2 regions of the Paraburkholderia flava genome follow, and region 1 is predicted to be linked to the other one. Evidence: predicted binding sites of a transcription regulator. Region 1 holds the regulator's gene; the other holds the start of a gene.
What was found. The regulator LexA, encoded in region 1, represses DNA repair genes until DNA is damaged. The targets are predictions, from matches to a motif close to ACTGTATNNNNATACAGT.
Positions count from the first base shown of each region.

Region 2: a site for LexA is predicted at 4,223-4,240, ahead of imuA (translesion DNA synthesis-associated protein ImuA). Genes of this name have one in related genera too.

Region 1 is NZ_SMRO01000002.1:2,029,686-2,035,734, forward strand. It holds gene E1748_RS20520 (sulfate/molybdate ABC transporter ATP-binding protein) at 1-199, opposite strand, end outside; gene cysW (sulfate ABC transporter permease subunit CysW) at 203-1,204, opposite strand; gene cysT (sulfate ABC transporter permease subunit CysT) at 1,201-2,103, opposite strand; gene E1748_RS20535 (sulfate ABC transporter substrate-binding protein) at 2,303-3,367, opposite strand; gene lexA (transcriptional repressor LexA) at 3,682-4,332, shown strand; gene E1748_RS20545 (hypothetical protein) at 4,353-4,691, shown strand; gene E1748_RS20550 (DUF2939 domain-containing protein) at 4,857-5,492, shown strand; gene E1748_RS20555 (universal stress protein) at 5,517-5,978, opposite strand.
Region 2 is NZ_SMRO01000001.1:662,765-668,813, reverse strand. It holds gene E1748_RS02920 (error-prone DNA polymerase) at 1-2,066, opposite strand, end outside; gene E1748_RS02915 (Y-family DNA polymerase) at 2,071-3,549, opposite strand; gene imuA (translesion DNA synthesis-associated protein ImuA) at 3,479-4,204, opposite strand; gene E1748_RS02905 (hypothetical protein) at 4,338-4,637, shown strand; gene E1748_RS02900 (hypothetical protein) at 4,714-5,016, shown strand; gene E1748_RS02895 (hypothetical protein) at 5,088-5,435, shown strand; gene E1748_RS02890 (Lrp/AsnC family transcriptional regulator) at 5,445-5,957, opposite strand.

The DNA of each region.
Region 1 (6,049 bases):
CGACATCCTGCCCTTGCAACACGACCTGACCCGCGTCCGCGTATTCGAGCCCTGCGATCACGCGCAGCAGCGTGGTCTTGCCGCAGCCGGACGGTCCGAGCAACGCGACGAGTTCGCCCGGAGGAAAGTCGAGCGATACGTTGTCGAGCGCGACGAAATCGCCGAAGCGCTTTTGCAGATTACGAACGATGATGCCCATGACTTACCACTCCCCTTGAACCGTTTTCTGAACTGCCTGCTGCGAGGTTTTCGTTGCGGATGCGGACCGCGTGGCCGGACTCGCCGATGTTGAAGCCGACGCCAGCGCCGGTCCCGCATGTGCGGGCACAGCCCGCGAATCGGCGAATTCTGCCGACATATGCCGCTCGGCGAGCAGCTTCAGACCGAGCGTCACAAGCGCGAGCAACGCAAGCACCGAGGCCACCGCGAACGCCGCCGCGAAGTTGTATTCGTTGTAGAGAATCTCGACGTGCAGCGGCATCGTGTCGGTCTGTCCGCGAATGTGGCCGGACACCACCGATACCGCGCCGAACTCACCCATCGCGCGCGCATTGCACAGGATCACGCCGTACAGCAGCCCCCATTTCACGTTCGGCAGCGTCACGCGACGGAAGATCTGCCAGCCCGATGCGCCAAGCACATGCGCGGCCTCTTCCTCGTCGTTGCCCTGCGCCTGCATCAACGGAATCAGCTCGCGTGCGACGAACGGGAACGTGACGAAGATCGTCGCGAGCACGATGCCGGGCACCGCGAAAATGATCTGCACGTTGTGATCCTGCAGCCACGGACCGAACCAGCCCTGCGCGCCGAACAGCAGCACGTAGACGAGACCCGAGATCACCGGAGACACCGAGAACGGCAGATCAATCAGCGTCGTCAGCAGCGCCTTGCCGCGAAACTCGAACTTCGCGATCGCCCACGACGCCGCGAGACCGAACACGAGATTGAGCGGCACCGCGATCGCCGCGGTCAGCAGCGTGAGCTTGATTGCGGATACTGCATCCGGATCGGCGAGCGCTTCGAAATAGAAATCGACGCCCTTGCTGAACGCCTGGACGAACACGGAGACGAGCGGCACGACGAGAAACAGTGCGAGAAACAGCAGCGCGATGCCGGTCAACAGCCAGCGCACGACGCGCGATTCGGTGACGGGATCGGGACGGCGTACGACGTTGCCTTGTTGAAGCGTGGATTCGCCGCTCATTGCGCGCCCCCTGCGGTAACTGCTGTACCCGTGCTAGCAGCAGGATTCGACGGTGCCGTGCGGCCACGTCCAGTACGACGTTGCAGATACCACTGCAACGTATTGATCAGCAGCAGCATCACGAACGACACGACCAGCATCACGACGGCCAGCGCCGTTGCGCCGGCATAGTCGTACTGTTCGAGCTTCGTGATGATCAGCAGTGACGTGATCTCAGATTTCATCGGCACGTTGCCTGCGATGAAAATCACCGAGCCGTATTCGCCGAGCGCACGCGCGAACGCGAGCGCGAAGCCGGTCAGCAGCGCGGGGAAAACAGCCGGCAACACGACGCGCCGAAACGTCAGCCAACGCGACGCGCCGAGGCACGCGGCGGCCTCTTCCTGCTCGCGCTCGAATTCCTCGAGCACCGGCTGCACCGTGCGCACGACGAACGGCAAGCCGATGAACGTCAGCGCGACCAGCACACCGAGCGGCGTGAACGCGATCTTGATGCCGAGCGGCGCAAGAAACTGGCCGATCCAGCCGTTGCCCGCATACACGGCCGCGAGCGAGATGCCCGCGACGGACGTCGGCAGTGCGAACGGCAGATCCACCACTGCATCGACGATCCGCTTGCCCGGAAACGAGTAGCGCACCAGCACCCACGCGACCAGAAAACCGAACACCGCGTTGATCAACGCGCCGCCGAGTGCCGACGTGAACGTCAGCCGGTACGACGCGAGCACGCGCGGCGAACTGACTGCGCGCACGAACTGCGCCCAGTCGAGCGTCGCCGTCTTCAGGAAAGTCGCCGCAAGCGGAATCAGCACCACGAGGCTCAGATACGCCACCGTGATGCCGAGCGTCACGCCAAAACCGGGCAATGCGCTCGGTTTGCGGAAAGTAAACGTCGTCATGCCGATACTCTGTCAGGGTTGGGTGCCGCGGACCCGTCGGGGCCGGTGTTATACAGGTCGAATCGCGCGACCCATCTGGCCGAAAAGCGCGCCCGGGGGCGCGCTTGCCTGATGTCGTCGCGTGGGTCGCCGTGTATGTCGTCCGGCTCTCCGCGTTCCGCTTCTTTATGTACTGCGGTGTTGCGCCTGCCGTATTGCGTTACTGCGACTGGTAGATCGAATCGAATACGCCGCCGTCCGCAAAGTGCGTCTTCTGCGCATTCGTCCAGCCACCAAACGTGTCGTCGACCGTGTACAGCTTCAGCTTCGGAAACTTGTCGGTCAGCGACGCAGGAACCTTGTTCGAACGCGGCCGGTAGAAGTTCTTCGCGGCAATCTCCTGCCCTTCGTCGCTATACAGGAAGTTCAGATACGCCTCGGCGAGCTTGCGTGTGCCGTGTTTGTCGACCACCTTGTCGACGACCGCGACCGGCGGCTCGGCAAGAATGCTCACCGACGGCACGACAATCTCGAACTTGTCCGGACCGAACTCCTTCAGCGACAGGAACGCTTCGTTTTCCCACGCAATCAACACGTCGCCGATCCCGCGCTGAACGAAACTCGTCGTCGCACCGCGCGCGCCCGAGTCGAGCACGCCGGCGTTCTTGTACAGCTTCGACACGAACTCCTTCGCCTTCTGCTCGTTGCCGCCCGGTTGATGCAGCGCATACGCCCACGCGGCCAGGTAGTTCCAGCGCGCGCCGCCCGACGTCTTCGGGTTCGGCGTGACGATCGACACGCCCGGCTTCGTCAGATCGTCCCAATCCTTGATGTGCTTCGGGTTGCCCTTGCGCACGAGAAACACGATCGTCGACGTGTACGGCGATGCGTTGTCCGGCAAACGCTTCTGCCAGTTTTTATCGATGAGCCCCTTGTTCGCGAGCGCATCGATGTCGTAGGCGAGCGCGAGCGTGACGACGTCGGCCTGCAGGCCGTCGAGCACCGAGCGCGCCTGCGCACCCGAGCCGCCGTGCGACTGCTTGAACGTGATGGTCTCGCCGGTCTTCGCCTTCCACTCCTTGCCGAATGCCTGATTGATGTCCTGATAAAGCTCGCGCGTCGGGTCGTACGACACGTTCAGCAATGTCGTGTCGGCGGCATGAGCGTGCGGCACGAAGCCGATTGCCGCCGCGGCGCCGAGCGCCAGCGTCGCGATGAAATGCCTTGCCTTGTTTGTTGCCCGCTGTGTTGCCCTCTGCCCGAGCCCCGTAATCCGATAAGCCATCCGCTTTCTCCGTGGTGTGGTGTGTGCCGGTGCCGTTGTTCTGAGCGCGGTCTATGCCGTCCAGTGCGCCCGTCCAGCAGGTCGAAACCAGTCTATCGAAGGGCTTTCATCATTAAAAATAATGTTTGTTCATTTTTTAATACGTAAAAGTGGTAATGACGGCTGGGCGTGGCGTTGCGGCACGAAAACGGGTGTTCTGACAGCCGATTCCGACGCTCGAACAGCGGGCTGCGGCGACGAACTTAAAGTAACGCTTGATATGCGCCCGATACTGTATAAAAATACAGTCACCTGTCTATCCATACAGTGGCGCCATGACCAAACTCACCGCACGACAGCAAGAAGTTTTCGAACTCATCCGCCGCGCCATCGAGCGCACCGGCTTCCCGCCCACGCGGGCGGAAATCGCTGCGGAGCTCGGCTTCAGTTCGGCCAACTCCGCGGAAGAGCATCTGCGGGCGCTCGCGCGCAAGGGCGTCATCGAGCTGGCGGCGGGCGCGTCGCGCGGCATCCGCCTCGTGCCCGGACCGGGCGATCTGCCGCACCAGTTCACGCTGCCGCATAACAGCCTGATGCAACTGTCGCTGCCGCTGATCGGCCGTGTGGCAGCCGGTAGCCCGATCCTCGCGCAGGAACATATCTCGCAGCACTACGCGTGCGACCCGGCGCTCTTCTCGAGCAAGCCCGACTACCTGCTGAAAGTGCGCGGGCTGTCGATGCGCGACGCGGGCATCTTCGACGGTGACCTGCTCGCCGTGCAGAGAAAGAGCGAGGCGAAAGACGGCCAGATCATCATCGCGCGGCTTGGCGACGACGTCACGGTGAAGCGCCTGAAGCGCCGGCCGAACGGCATCGAGCTGATCGCCGAGAACCCCGATTACGAAAACATCTTTGTTGAAGCCGGGAGTGGCGACTTCGCGCTCGAAGGCATCGCGGTTGGGCTGATCCGGCCCACCGAATTCTGAACTGTCGCCTGGAGAGATTCATGGAACGCCTTGCCCGCCTGCTGCCTTTTCGCCAGTTCGGACGTCTGCGTCATTTGCGCGGCGTCGTCCCGTGCGCACCGCTCGAAGCAGCCGACACGTCGTCGCTGTTCGACAGCGAGCCGTCAGGCCAGTCCGCGTTGCCTTCTTCGCTGCCGGCCTTTGCTCGCGTGTCGCTGAATGCATCGCTGAACACCGAGCCGGCTCGACGTGCACCGGTTCGCGTCTATCACGGACCGAAGCGACTCATCATGGTGGGCACGGTCGACGCGGTATGCCGGATGATCGATCGTGCAATCGCAGAAGAAAACGCGGGCATGCAAGGCGCGTTGTTTGAGTAACGTTGTGCGTGGTCCAACGGGACAGTCATCACAATGAACGTGGATCGAGTGCCGGCTTCGGGATATTTTTTGTTGCCCGCACGGTCCACATCATGTTGAGCCTGTCGTCACAGGCTGCCCCGTCGTTTCACTGGAGAGCATTGCGCAATGGCTGGTTCCGTCCGCATGACCCGTCGCGCCGAGCGCGGAGGATTCCGCAAGTCGTCGATCATTGCGCTCGTCGTGATTGTGGTGATCGCGCTGATCGGATACGGCTACGCATCGCCTTATGTCGCTCTCGATCGTCTGAAGCGTGCGGCCGATGCGCGCGATGCGGCAACGGTCAATCAATACGTCGATTTCCCTGCATTGCGTGAGAGTCTCAAGCAGCAGGTCACCGCGCTGCTCGCGCGGCGTCTCGATGTCAAAAACAGTGGCAATCCGCTAGCGGCGCTCGGTGCGATGATCGGTGTCGCGTTGATTAGTCCGCTCGTCGATTCATATGCGACCCCGGACGGTGTCGCCGCATTGTTGAACGGTATTCCGCCGCGTGGCGAACCGGGCGAGCGTCCTCCCCCGCCTCCGTCAACTCCGCAACCAGCCGATGCCGCTCCGACACAACCGCCACAGCCACAGCCGCCTGTCGCGAAAGATGCGTCGTCACCGCCACAGCCTCCGCAAACCACGGCGGGTTATCGCAGCCTGAACGAATTCGTGATCACGTATCAGCACGGTGTCGGCGACACGCGCTACTCCGCGATCCTGCATCGGGAAGGGCTGTTTTCGTGGAAGCTGGCGGCCGTCGATCTGAACGGTCACTAGCCTCAGTCTCAGCTAGCAGCAGACTCAAGCCGCCGCGCGCTGCTCCTCCACCGACGAGCACGCCACCAGAATGCTGCACGACACGCGGTCGAGCAGTTGCGTATTACCCGCGCCCATCCACCATCGCGACAGGCCCGTGCGACAGCGATGCCCGACGACGACCAGATCGGCTTGCAGTTCGTTAGCGAGATTCGCGATTTCGTCGATCGGATGGCCGAACGCGAAATGCCCCTGCGCAGTTACACCGCGCTCGGTCAGCCAGTCGACGCCTTCCTGGAGAATGTCGCGCGCAGTCTTCTCGAAACTGCCGCACGCCACGTCGGTCAGCAAACCGGCGCTCTGCGCGATGCTGGACCGCATATCGACCACGGATAGCAAGTGCGTCTGGGCTTTCAGATCCAGCGCGAGATCAGCGCCGCAGCGCAATGCCTTGCGACCCTCTCGGGAGCCGTCGTAACACAACAGGATTTTCTGGTAGCTCGCCATGATGATCTCCGTCCGCGCCAATCGCGGGCTTCGATTCAATCATGGTGCGCCGCAATTCAGGTTGCAAGGGA
Region 2 (6,049 bases), on a different contig from region 1:
AGTTCGTCGGACTCGCCCCGTGTAAAGCCCGCCGCGATGACGGCGATCTGCATCACCTGTTCCTGAAAAATCGGCACGCCCATCGTGCGTTCCAGCGCGACCTTTAGATCGTCGCTCGGATAGCTGACGGTGTCGATCTTCTGCCGCCGCCGCAAGTACGGATGCACAGCACCACCCTGAATCGGCCCCGGCCTCACGATCGCGACTTCGATCACGAGGTCGTAGAATTCTCGCGGCTGTAGTCTCGGCAACATCGACATCTGCGCGCGCGATTCGATCTGGAACACGCCGATCGTGTCGGCACGGCAGATCATGTCGTAGGTAGCTTTGTCTTCGGCAGGAATGTCCTGCATGTGGACACGCTCGCCGCGCCGTTCCGATACAAGGTCGAGCGTGCGGCGAATCGCGGACAGCATGCCGAGCGCGAGCACGTCGACTTTCAGCAACCCGAGCGATTCGAGATCGTCCTTGTCCCACTGGATCACACTGCGATCGACCATCGCGGCGTTCTCTACCGGCACGAGCCGCGTGAGTTTGCCGCGGCTGATCACGAAGCCGCCCGAGTGCTGCGACAGATGTCGCGGAAACCCAAGCAGTTGCGATGCGAGCGACGCCCATAACTGGATCAGCTGCGTGTTCGGGTCGAGTCCGCATTCTTCGAAACGCTCGAGCAGTTGCGCGCGCGTATCGAACCAGTGATGCGTCTTCGCGACCGCATCGACGATCTGCGGGTCAACGCCGAGCGCCTTGCCGGTTTCGCGCAGCGCACCGCGCGGCCGGTAGGTGGACACGGCAGCCGCGATCGCGGCGCGGTCGCGGCCGTACTTGCTGTAGATGTACTGGATCACTTCTTCGCGCCGCTGGTGCTCGAAGTCGACGTCGATGTCGGGCGGCTCGCCGCGCTCGCGACTGATGAAGCGTTCGAACAGCAGGTTGCCGCGCGCCGGATCGACCTCGGTGATGCCGAGGCAATAGCAGACCGCGGAGTTGGCCGCCGAGCCGCGTCCTTGACACAGGATGTTCTGACTGCGCGCATAACGGACGATGTCGTAGACCGTCAGAAAGTACGGTTCGTATTCGAGATCGCCGATCAGTTGGAGTTCGTATTCGAGCTGCTTCTGCACGTCATGAGGAATGCCGCCCGGAAAACGCTGGTGCGCGCCAACATAAGTTTCCTGTCGCAGCCACGCGCTCGGCGTGTAGCCGGCGGGGATGATCTCGTCGGGATATTCGTAACGCAGATCGCTGAGCAGGAACGAGCAGCGCTTCAGCAGGGCGACGGTCTCCTGGAGCGCGTGTTCCGGGTACAGATTCGCGAGCCGCAGCCGTGAGCGCAGATGCTGTTCGGCATTCGGCGCGAGCGCGTAGCCGCATTCATGCACGGGGCGACCGATGCGGATCGCGGTGAGCGTGTCCTGCAGCGGTTTGCGCGAGCGCACGTGCATCACGACGTGACCGAGCGCGACGACCGGCACGCTGTGACGCTGCGCGACGTATTCAACGGCGCCGCGATGGATGTCGTCCATCGCGCGCTGATGCAGGATCAGTCCGCACCTTGCGCGATCAGGGAACGTTTCGCCGAGCCATTCGAGTTGCGCGTCCAGTTTGTCTTCATGCGCGGGAAACTCGGGCACGAGGATCGCGAGGCAGTCGGGCATGCCGCGCAGATGGCCGTACTCGGGCTCGGGTCGCGACAGGTCTTGCGGCGTGAGCCGGTATTCGCCCTTCGGCGCGCGTTGGCGCGCGAGCGTGATCAGCTCGGACAGGTTGCCGTATCCCTCGCGATTCTGCGCGAGCAGGATCAGCCCGAACGCGGGTGAGCCGTCCGCATGGACAAGCCGGAAATACGAACCGATGACAAGCGGCAGGCCGGCCGCCTTCGCCGCGACATGCGCGCGCACGGCGCCGGCGAACGAACATTCGTCGGTGATCGCGAGCCCTGCATAGCCGAGTTGCACCGCGCGCTCGACCAGTTCCTCCGCATGCGACGCGCCATGCAGGAACGAAAAATTCGACAGGCAGAACAGCTCGGCATAAGCCGGCAACGAATGGGCGGACGGTTGCATCGCGTCACCCGAAGAGTCCGTGCAGGAACCAGTGGGGTTCCTTGTCGTCCTGGCTACTGGGGCGCTTGCGATAGATCCAGTAGCAGGATTGATCGTCGGCCTGGGCGACGAAGTAGTCGCGCGAGACGAGTTGTTCATCGAACCAGCCGGTCTCGATGCGCTCGCCGGGAGAAACCATTTTCAGTGGCGAACCGTAAAACGGCCGCTCCTTGCGCATCAGCAACTGCACGGGCTTTTTCAACAGCCAGGTGGGGCGCGGCAATCCGGTAGATGGCGATGTGTGTTGCGTCGCCGCCGACACAGTCTGGCCGAGCGGCACCCAGCGGTTGGCGATTTCCGGCCGATGATCGGAAAGCGGCGCAGGACGCAGCACGTTCTCTTCGCCGAGCCGCGCGACCAGCAGTTCGACGAGCCGCGCGTGATCTTCCGCCGAGCCGCCGGGCTCGGGGAACAGCGTGGTCGAAGCGGGCGCGGCGGCCTGCACCTGCGATGCGTCGAGCCGCAGTGCGATGACGGGCGCGGCCAGTTCGACACGCGCGAGCCGTTCGCGGATCAGCCGGACCAGATGCTCCTCATGCCATGCGGGCTCGCCGAGCGCGATGCCGATCTCAGTGGGCGCAATGGCCTGGCGTCCTCGTTCATGTTCGAGCAGCAACTGCACACTGGTGACCGCGAGCTGTTTCGCGCAGAGCCAGCCGCATAACTGGACGATCAGTCGATGCGCAGCGAAGAGCGCGCCCTCAGTGTGCTCGAGGCGGTCGGGCAACTCGATGCGCGCAGAAAAAACGGGCGGCAGTTCGAGCCAGTCGAACAGTTCGGGCGCGGTGCCGAATGCGCGATCGAGCGAGTCGAGCAGATGCTCGCCACAGCGACGTTGCAGTCCGGCGCGCGGCAGCCTGCGCACGTCGGCGATCGTCTCGCAACCGAGCCCGGTAAACCAGTCGATAAACGGCCGCACCTCGGGGACCGATGCGAGCGGCAGCGCGGCGAGCCGCTGTTCGAGCGAGCGCATTTTCAGGAGCCGGCGATTGCCGTGCTTCGCGAGCAGCCATGCACCCTGGCCAGTCGGCGCGAGACTCACGCGTGCGCTGAAGCCGAGCGTGGCGAGCAGCGTCTTCGCTTCGTGGCACAGCCGCAGCACGCCGCCGAACAGACGCAGGCTCGCGCTGACGTCGACGATGATCGTGGCCTCTTCGGTCAGCGCGACCTCGGGCGAGAACTTCATCAACGCGACCGCGACTGCCTGCTGTGCATCGGCTTCGCGTGCCGGGTCGCGCTCGAACATCTCGACACCGGGTTCGAGCGTGAGCACGCCGCCGCGCTTCATGCCGGGGCGAATGCCGGCCGTGCGTGCGGCGCGGCTGGCGACGAGCACCCGGTCCTGCTCAAGTACCGCGCAACCGTGCGCCGGCTCAGGCAGCCACTTCGGCCTGAAGACTTCGAGCTGCAACCGGGGCAGGTGAACGGCGAGCAGTGCGCGCATGACGGGAAAGCAGAATAGGGGTGGGTTGAAGGGGAAGCGGCAGCGGGTCCGTGCGCAACGGACCTCGTCGCTTGACGATATCGACGGCGAGACCTTCGCCGGTGGCTCGCAGCGCGAGCCGTAGCAACGCGGGCGACGTATCCGCCGCGGCGGCGAGCGGACGCATCGCCACGAAAAGCGTATCTGACGACTGTGCGGCCAGATGAAGCCGCCGCAGCGACGATACGGGCACGCGTTCTATCCACAGCAGCAGCGCGCCGCAACTGCCGGCGCGCAGGATTTGTTCCGTGGCCCACAGCGCGTCGCCGGTGGTTTTGGCGTTGACCAGCATCAACTGCTTGAGCGGCAGGCCGATATAGTCGAGCCCCAGTCCGTTCGGCACATGGGGCGGCTGGACCAGCGCGATGGGCCGCTTACCGGTGGCATTGGCTGCCCCGAGTGCGCCGAGCGCCGGACTCAACAGCCGCATTTCACCAACGCCCGGCTGCTGGACCAGCAGATCGACCAGCGCACCGATCGGCCAGCCGCCGCCGGGCAGTTCCGCCGACAGCGCCGCATAGCCGGTGTCGAGCGTGCGCGCGGTGTGGCGTGCAAGCTGCGACGCCCGCCAGAGCGACGGGTGCAGATCTTCCGGATGAGGCGTGGGTGAGGGCATCGGCTGATTGCAAAAATCACTGTATATATGTACAGTATCCTACACCGAAAACGAAAATGCCAAAGGGATAACTGAGAGGTAACTGAGCGCTACTTTTTTAACTGGTTGGCTGCATCGAAAAGGAGTCGTTGCCATGAACGCCCCTGTCCTCGAACGGGTGCTGGAGCCCGTTGCTGTTCACCCGATGCCCGAAACGGCCGCGTTCGTCGCGCGACTCAAGGCGGCGTTCGGCGCAGCGGAAATCGATGCGTCAATCCAGCGCGGTAAGGCCGGCGAGGCGACGTTTCATGCGGTGGAGAATGGTCATGAGGCGGGCACGGCCAGCGCATCGGGAAACAGCTGGGTGGTAGACGACAGCGTGCACGACCGGTATTTTTGCGCGGGCTGCGATGGGCGATGTGTCGGTACTGCGATGTCGTGCAAGCGGCGTTGACGAGTATCGAGGCATCAGAAGTACGCGATGAATCACGAACAAGAACCACGAAGACAAAGGCAACGGAGAGCGAATCATGAATGCCCGCGCGCTTGCGCTGACAGTACTGTTTTTTGGCGCGGCTACGGCCGCGCACGCGCAGACGTATGTCGAAATCTGGAATCCGCCGGAGGCGCGTGCGCATCCGCCGGTGCGTCATGGTGCGAGTGGGACACGTCCGAAAAGCGTCGCACAGGCACCGCGCCTCGCGAAGCGGGTGACCGGGCACGCCGGCGCCAGCGAGTCCACTGCACCCATCGTCACGCAGCCGAAAAAGAGTGACGCGTTGCCGGTCCTGCCACGCAAGATCGGCCCCGATGGCCGCGTGCTGCAAGTCTGACGGCGATAGCAATGCACATCGACAAAAGCACGAGCGGACGCGCAGTCCAAGCAGTTCAACCACCGAGCCCGATGCCGTCCGACGACACGCCGACCACTGGCGCCACCACGAACCTGCTGTGCTATCTCGCGGTGAGTGAACTCGCGGCGGTCGTGCTGCACGACACGCCGTCCACCGATGCGCACCTGGTCGAATCCGCGCGCATCTGGCTCGCGCGTCGTTCGCTCGACGCGGGCTGGCTCGAACGCGTGACGTTCGCCCGCAAGGCACGCCGTATCGCGAGGCAGTTGCACGGCGCGCAGACCTGGTCCGCCGCGCAGTTGCAGTCGGCCAATCTGTTTATCGATGCAACCACCGCGAATCCCGCCGATCCGATCGTCGCGGAAGTCTGGCGCGCGTGCGTCGACGCTACGGCCTGACCACGCTGTTCAACTACGCCGCGCCGGACGCGATAGATCGTCGGGCACCGGCACGTGGCTCGTCGATTTCACCTCACGTAATGCGAGGCTCGACTGGATCGATGCGACGCCAGGCTGTTTGCGCAGCACGCGTTCGACGAAATCGCCGTAGCTGTCGAGATCGGCGGCCAGCACCTGCAGCAGATAATCCGCGTCGCCGGTCACCTTGTGGCACGACAGCACTTCCGGCAACTTCGCGACCGCCTTTTCGAAGCGGTCTGGCGCGTTGTCACCATGCGACTGGAAGCGCACGTGCACGAACGCCAGCACATCGAAGCCGAGCCGCCGCCGGTCCAGATTCGCCTGATAGCCGCGGATCACGCCTTCGTCCTCCAGACGTTTTCTTCTTCGCCAGCACGGCGTCACGCTGAGCGAGAGCTGTTCGCTCAACGCAGCGTTCGACAGCCCGCCGTCTTCCTGCAACAGACGCAGCATTGCCCGATCGGTTGTGTCGAGTGTGGTGGGAGGGCGATTCGTTCTCATCGGTTCGTATCGGTAGTCTGTTTGTGCGAAAAGTGTAGGGTCGGGTAGATCGAAAAGCAAACAAAGTGCGTCGAACGGTCGATACACTGTTC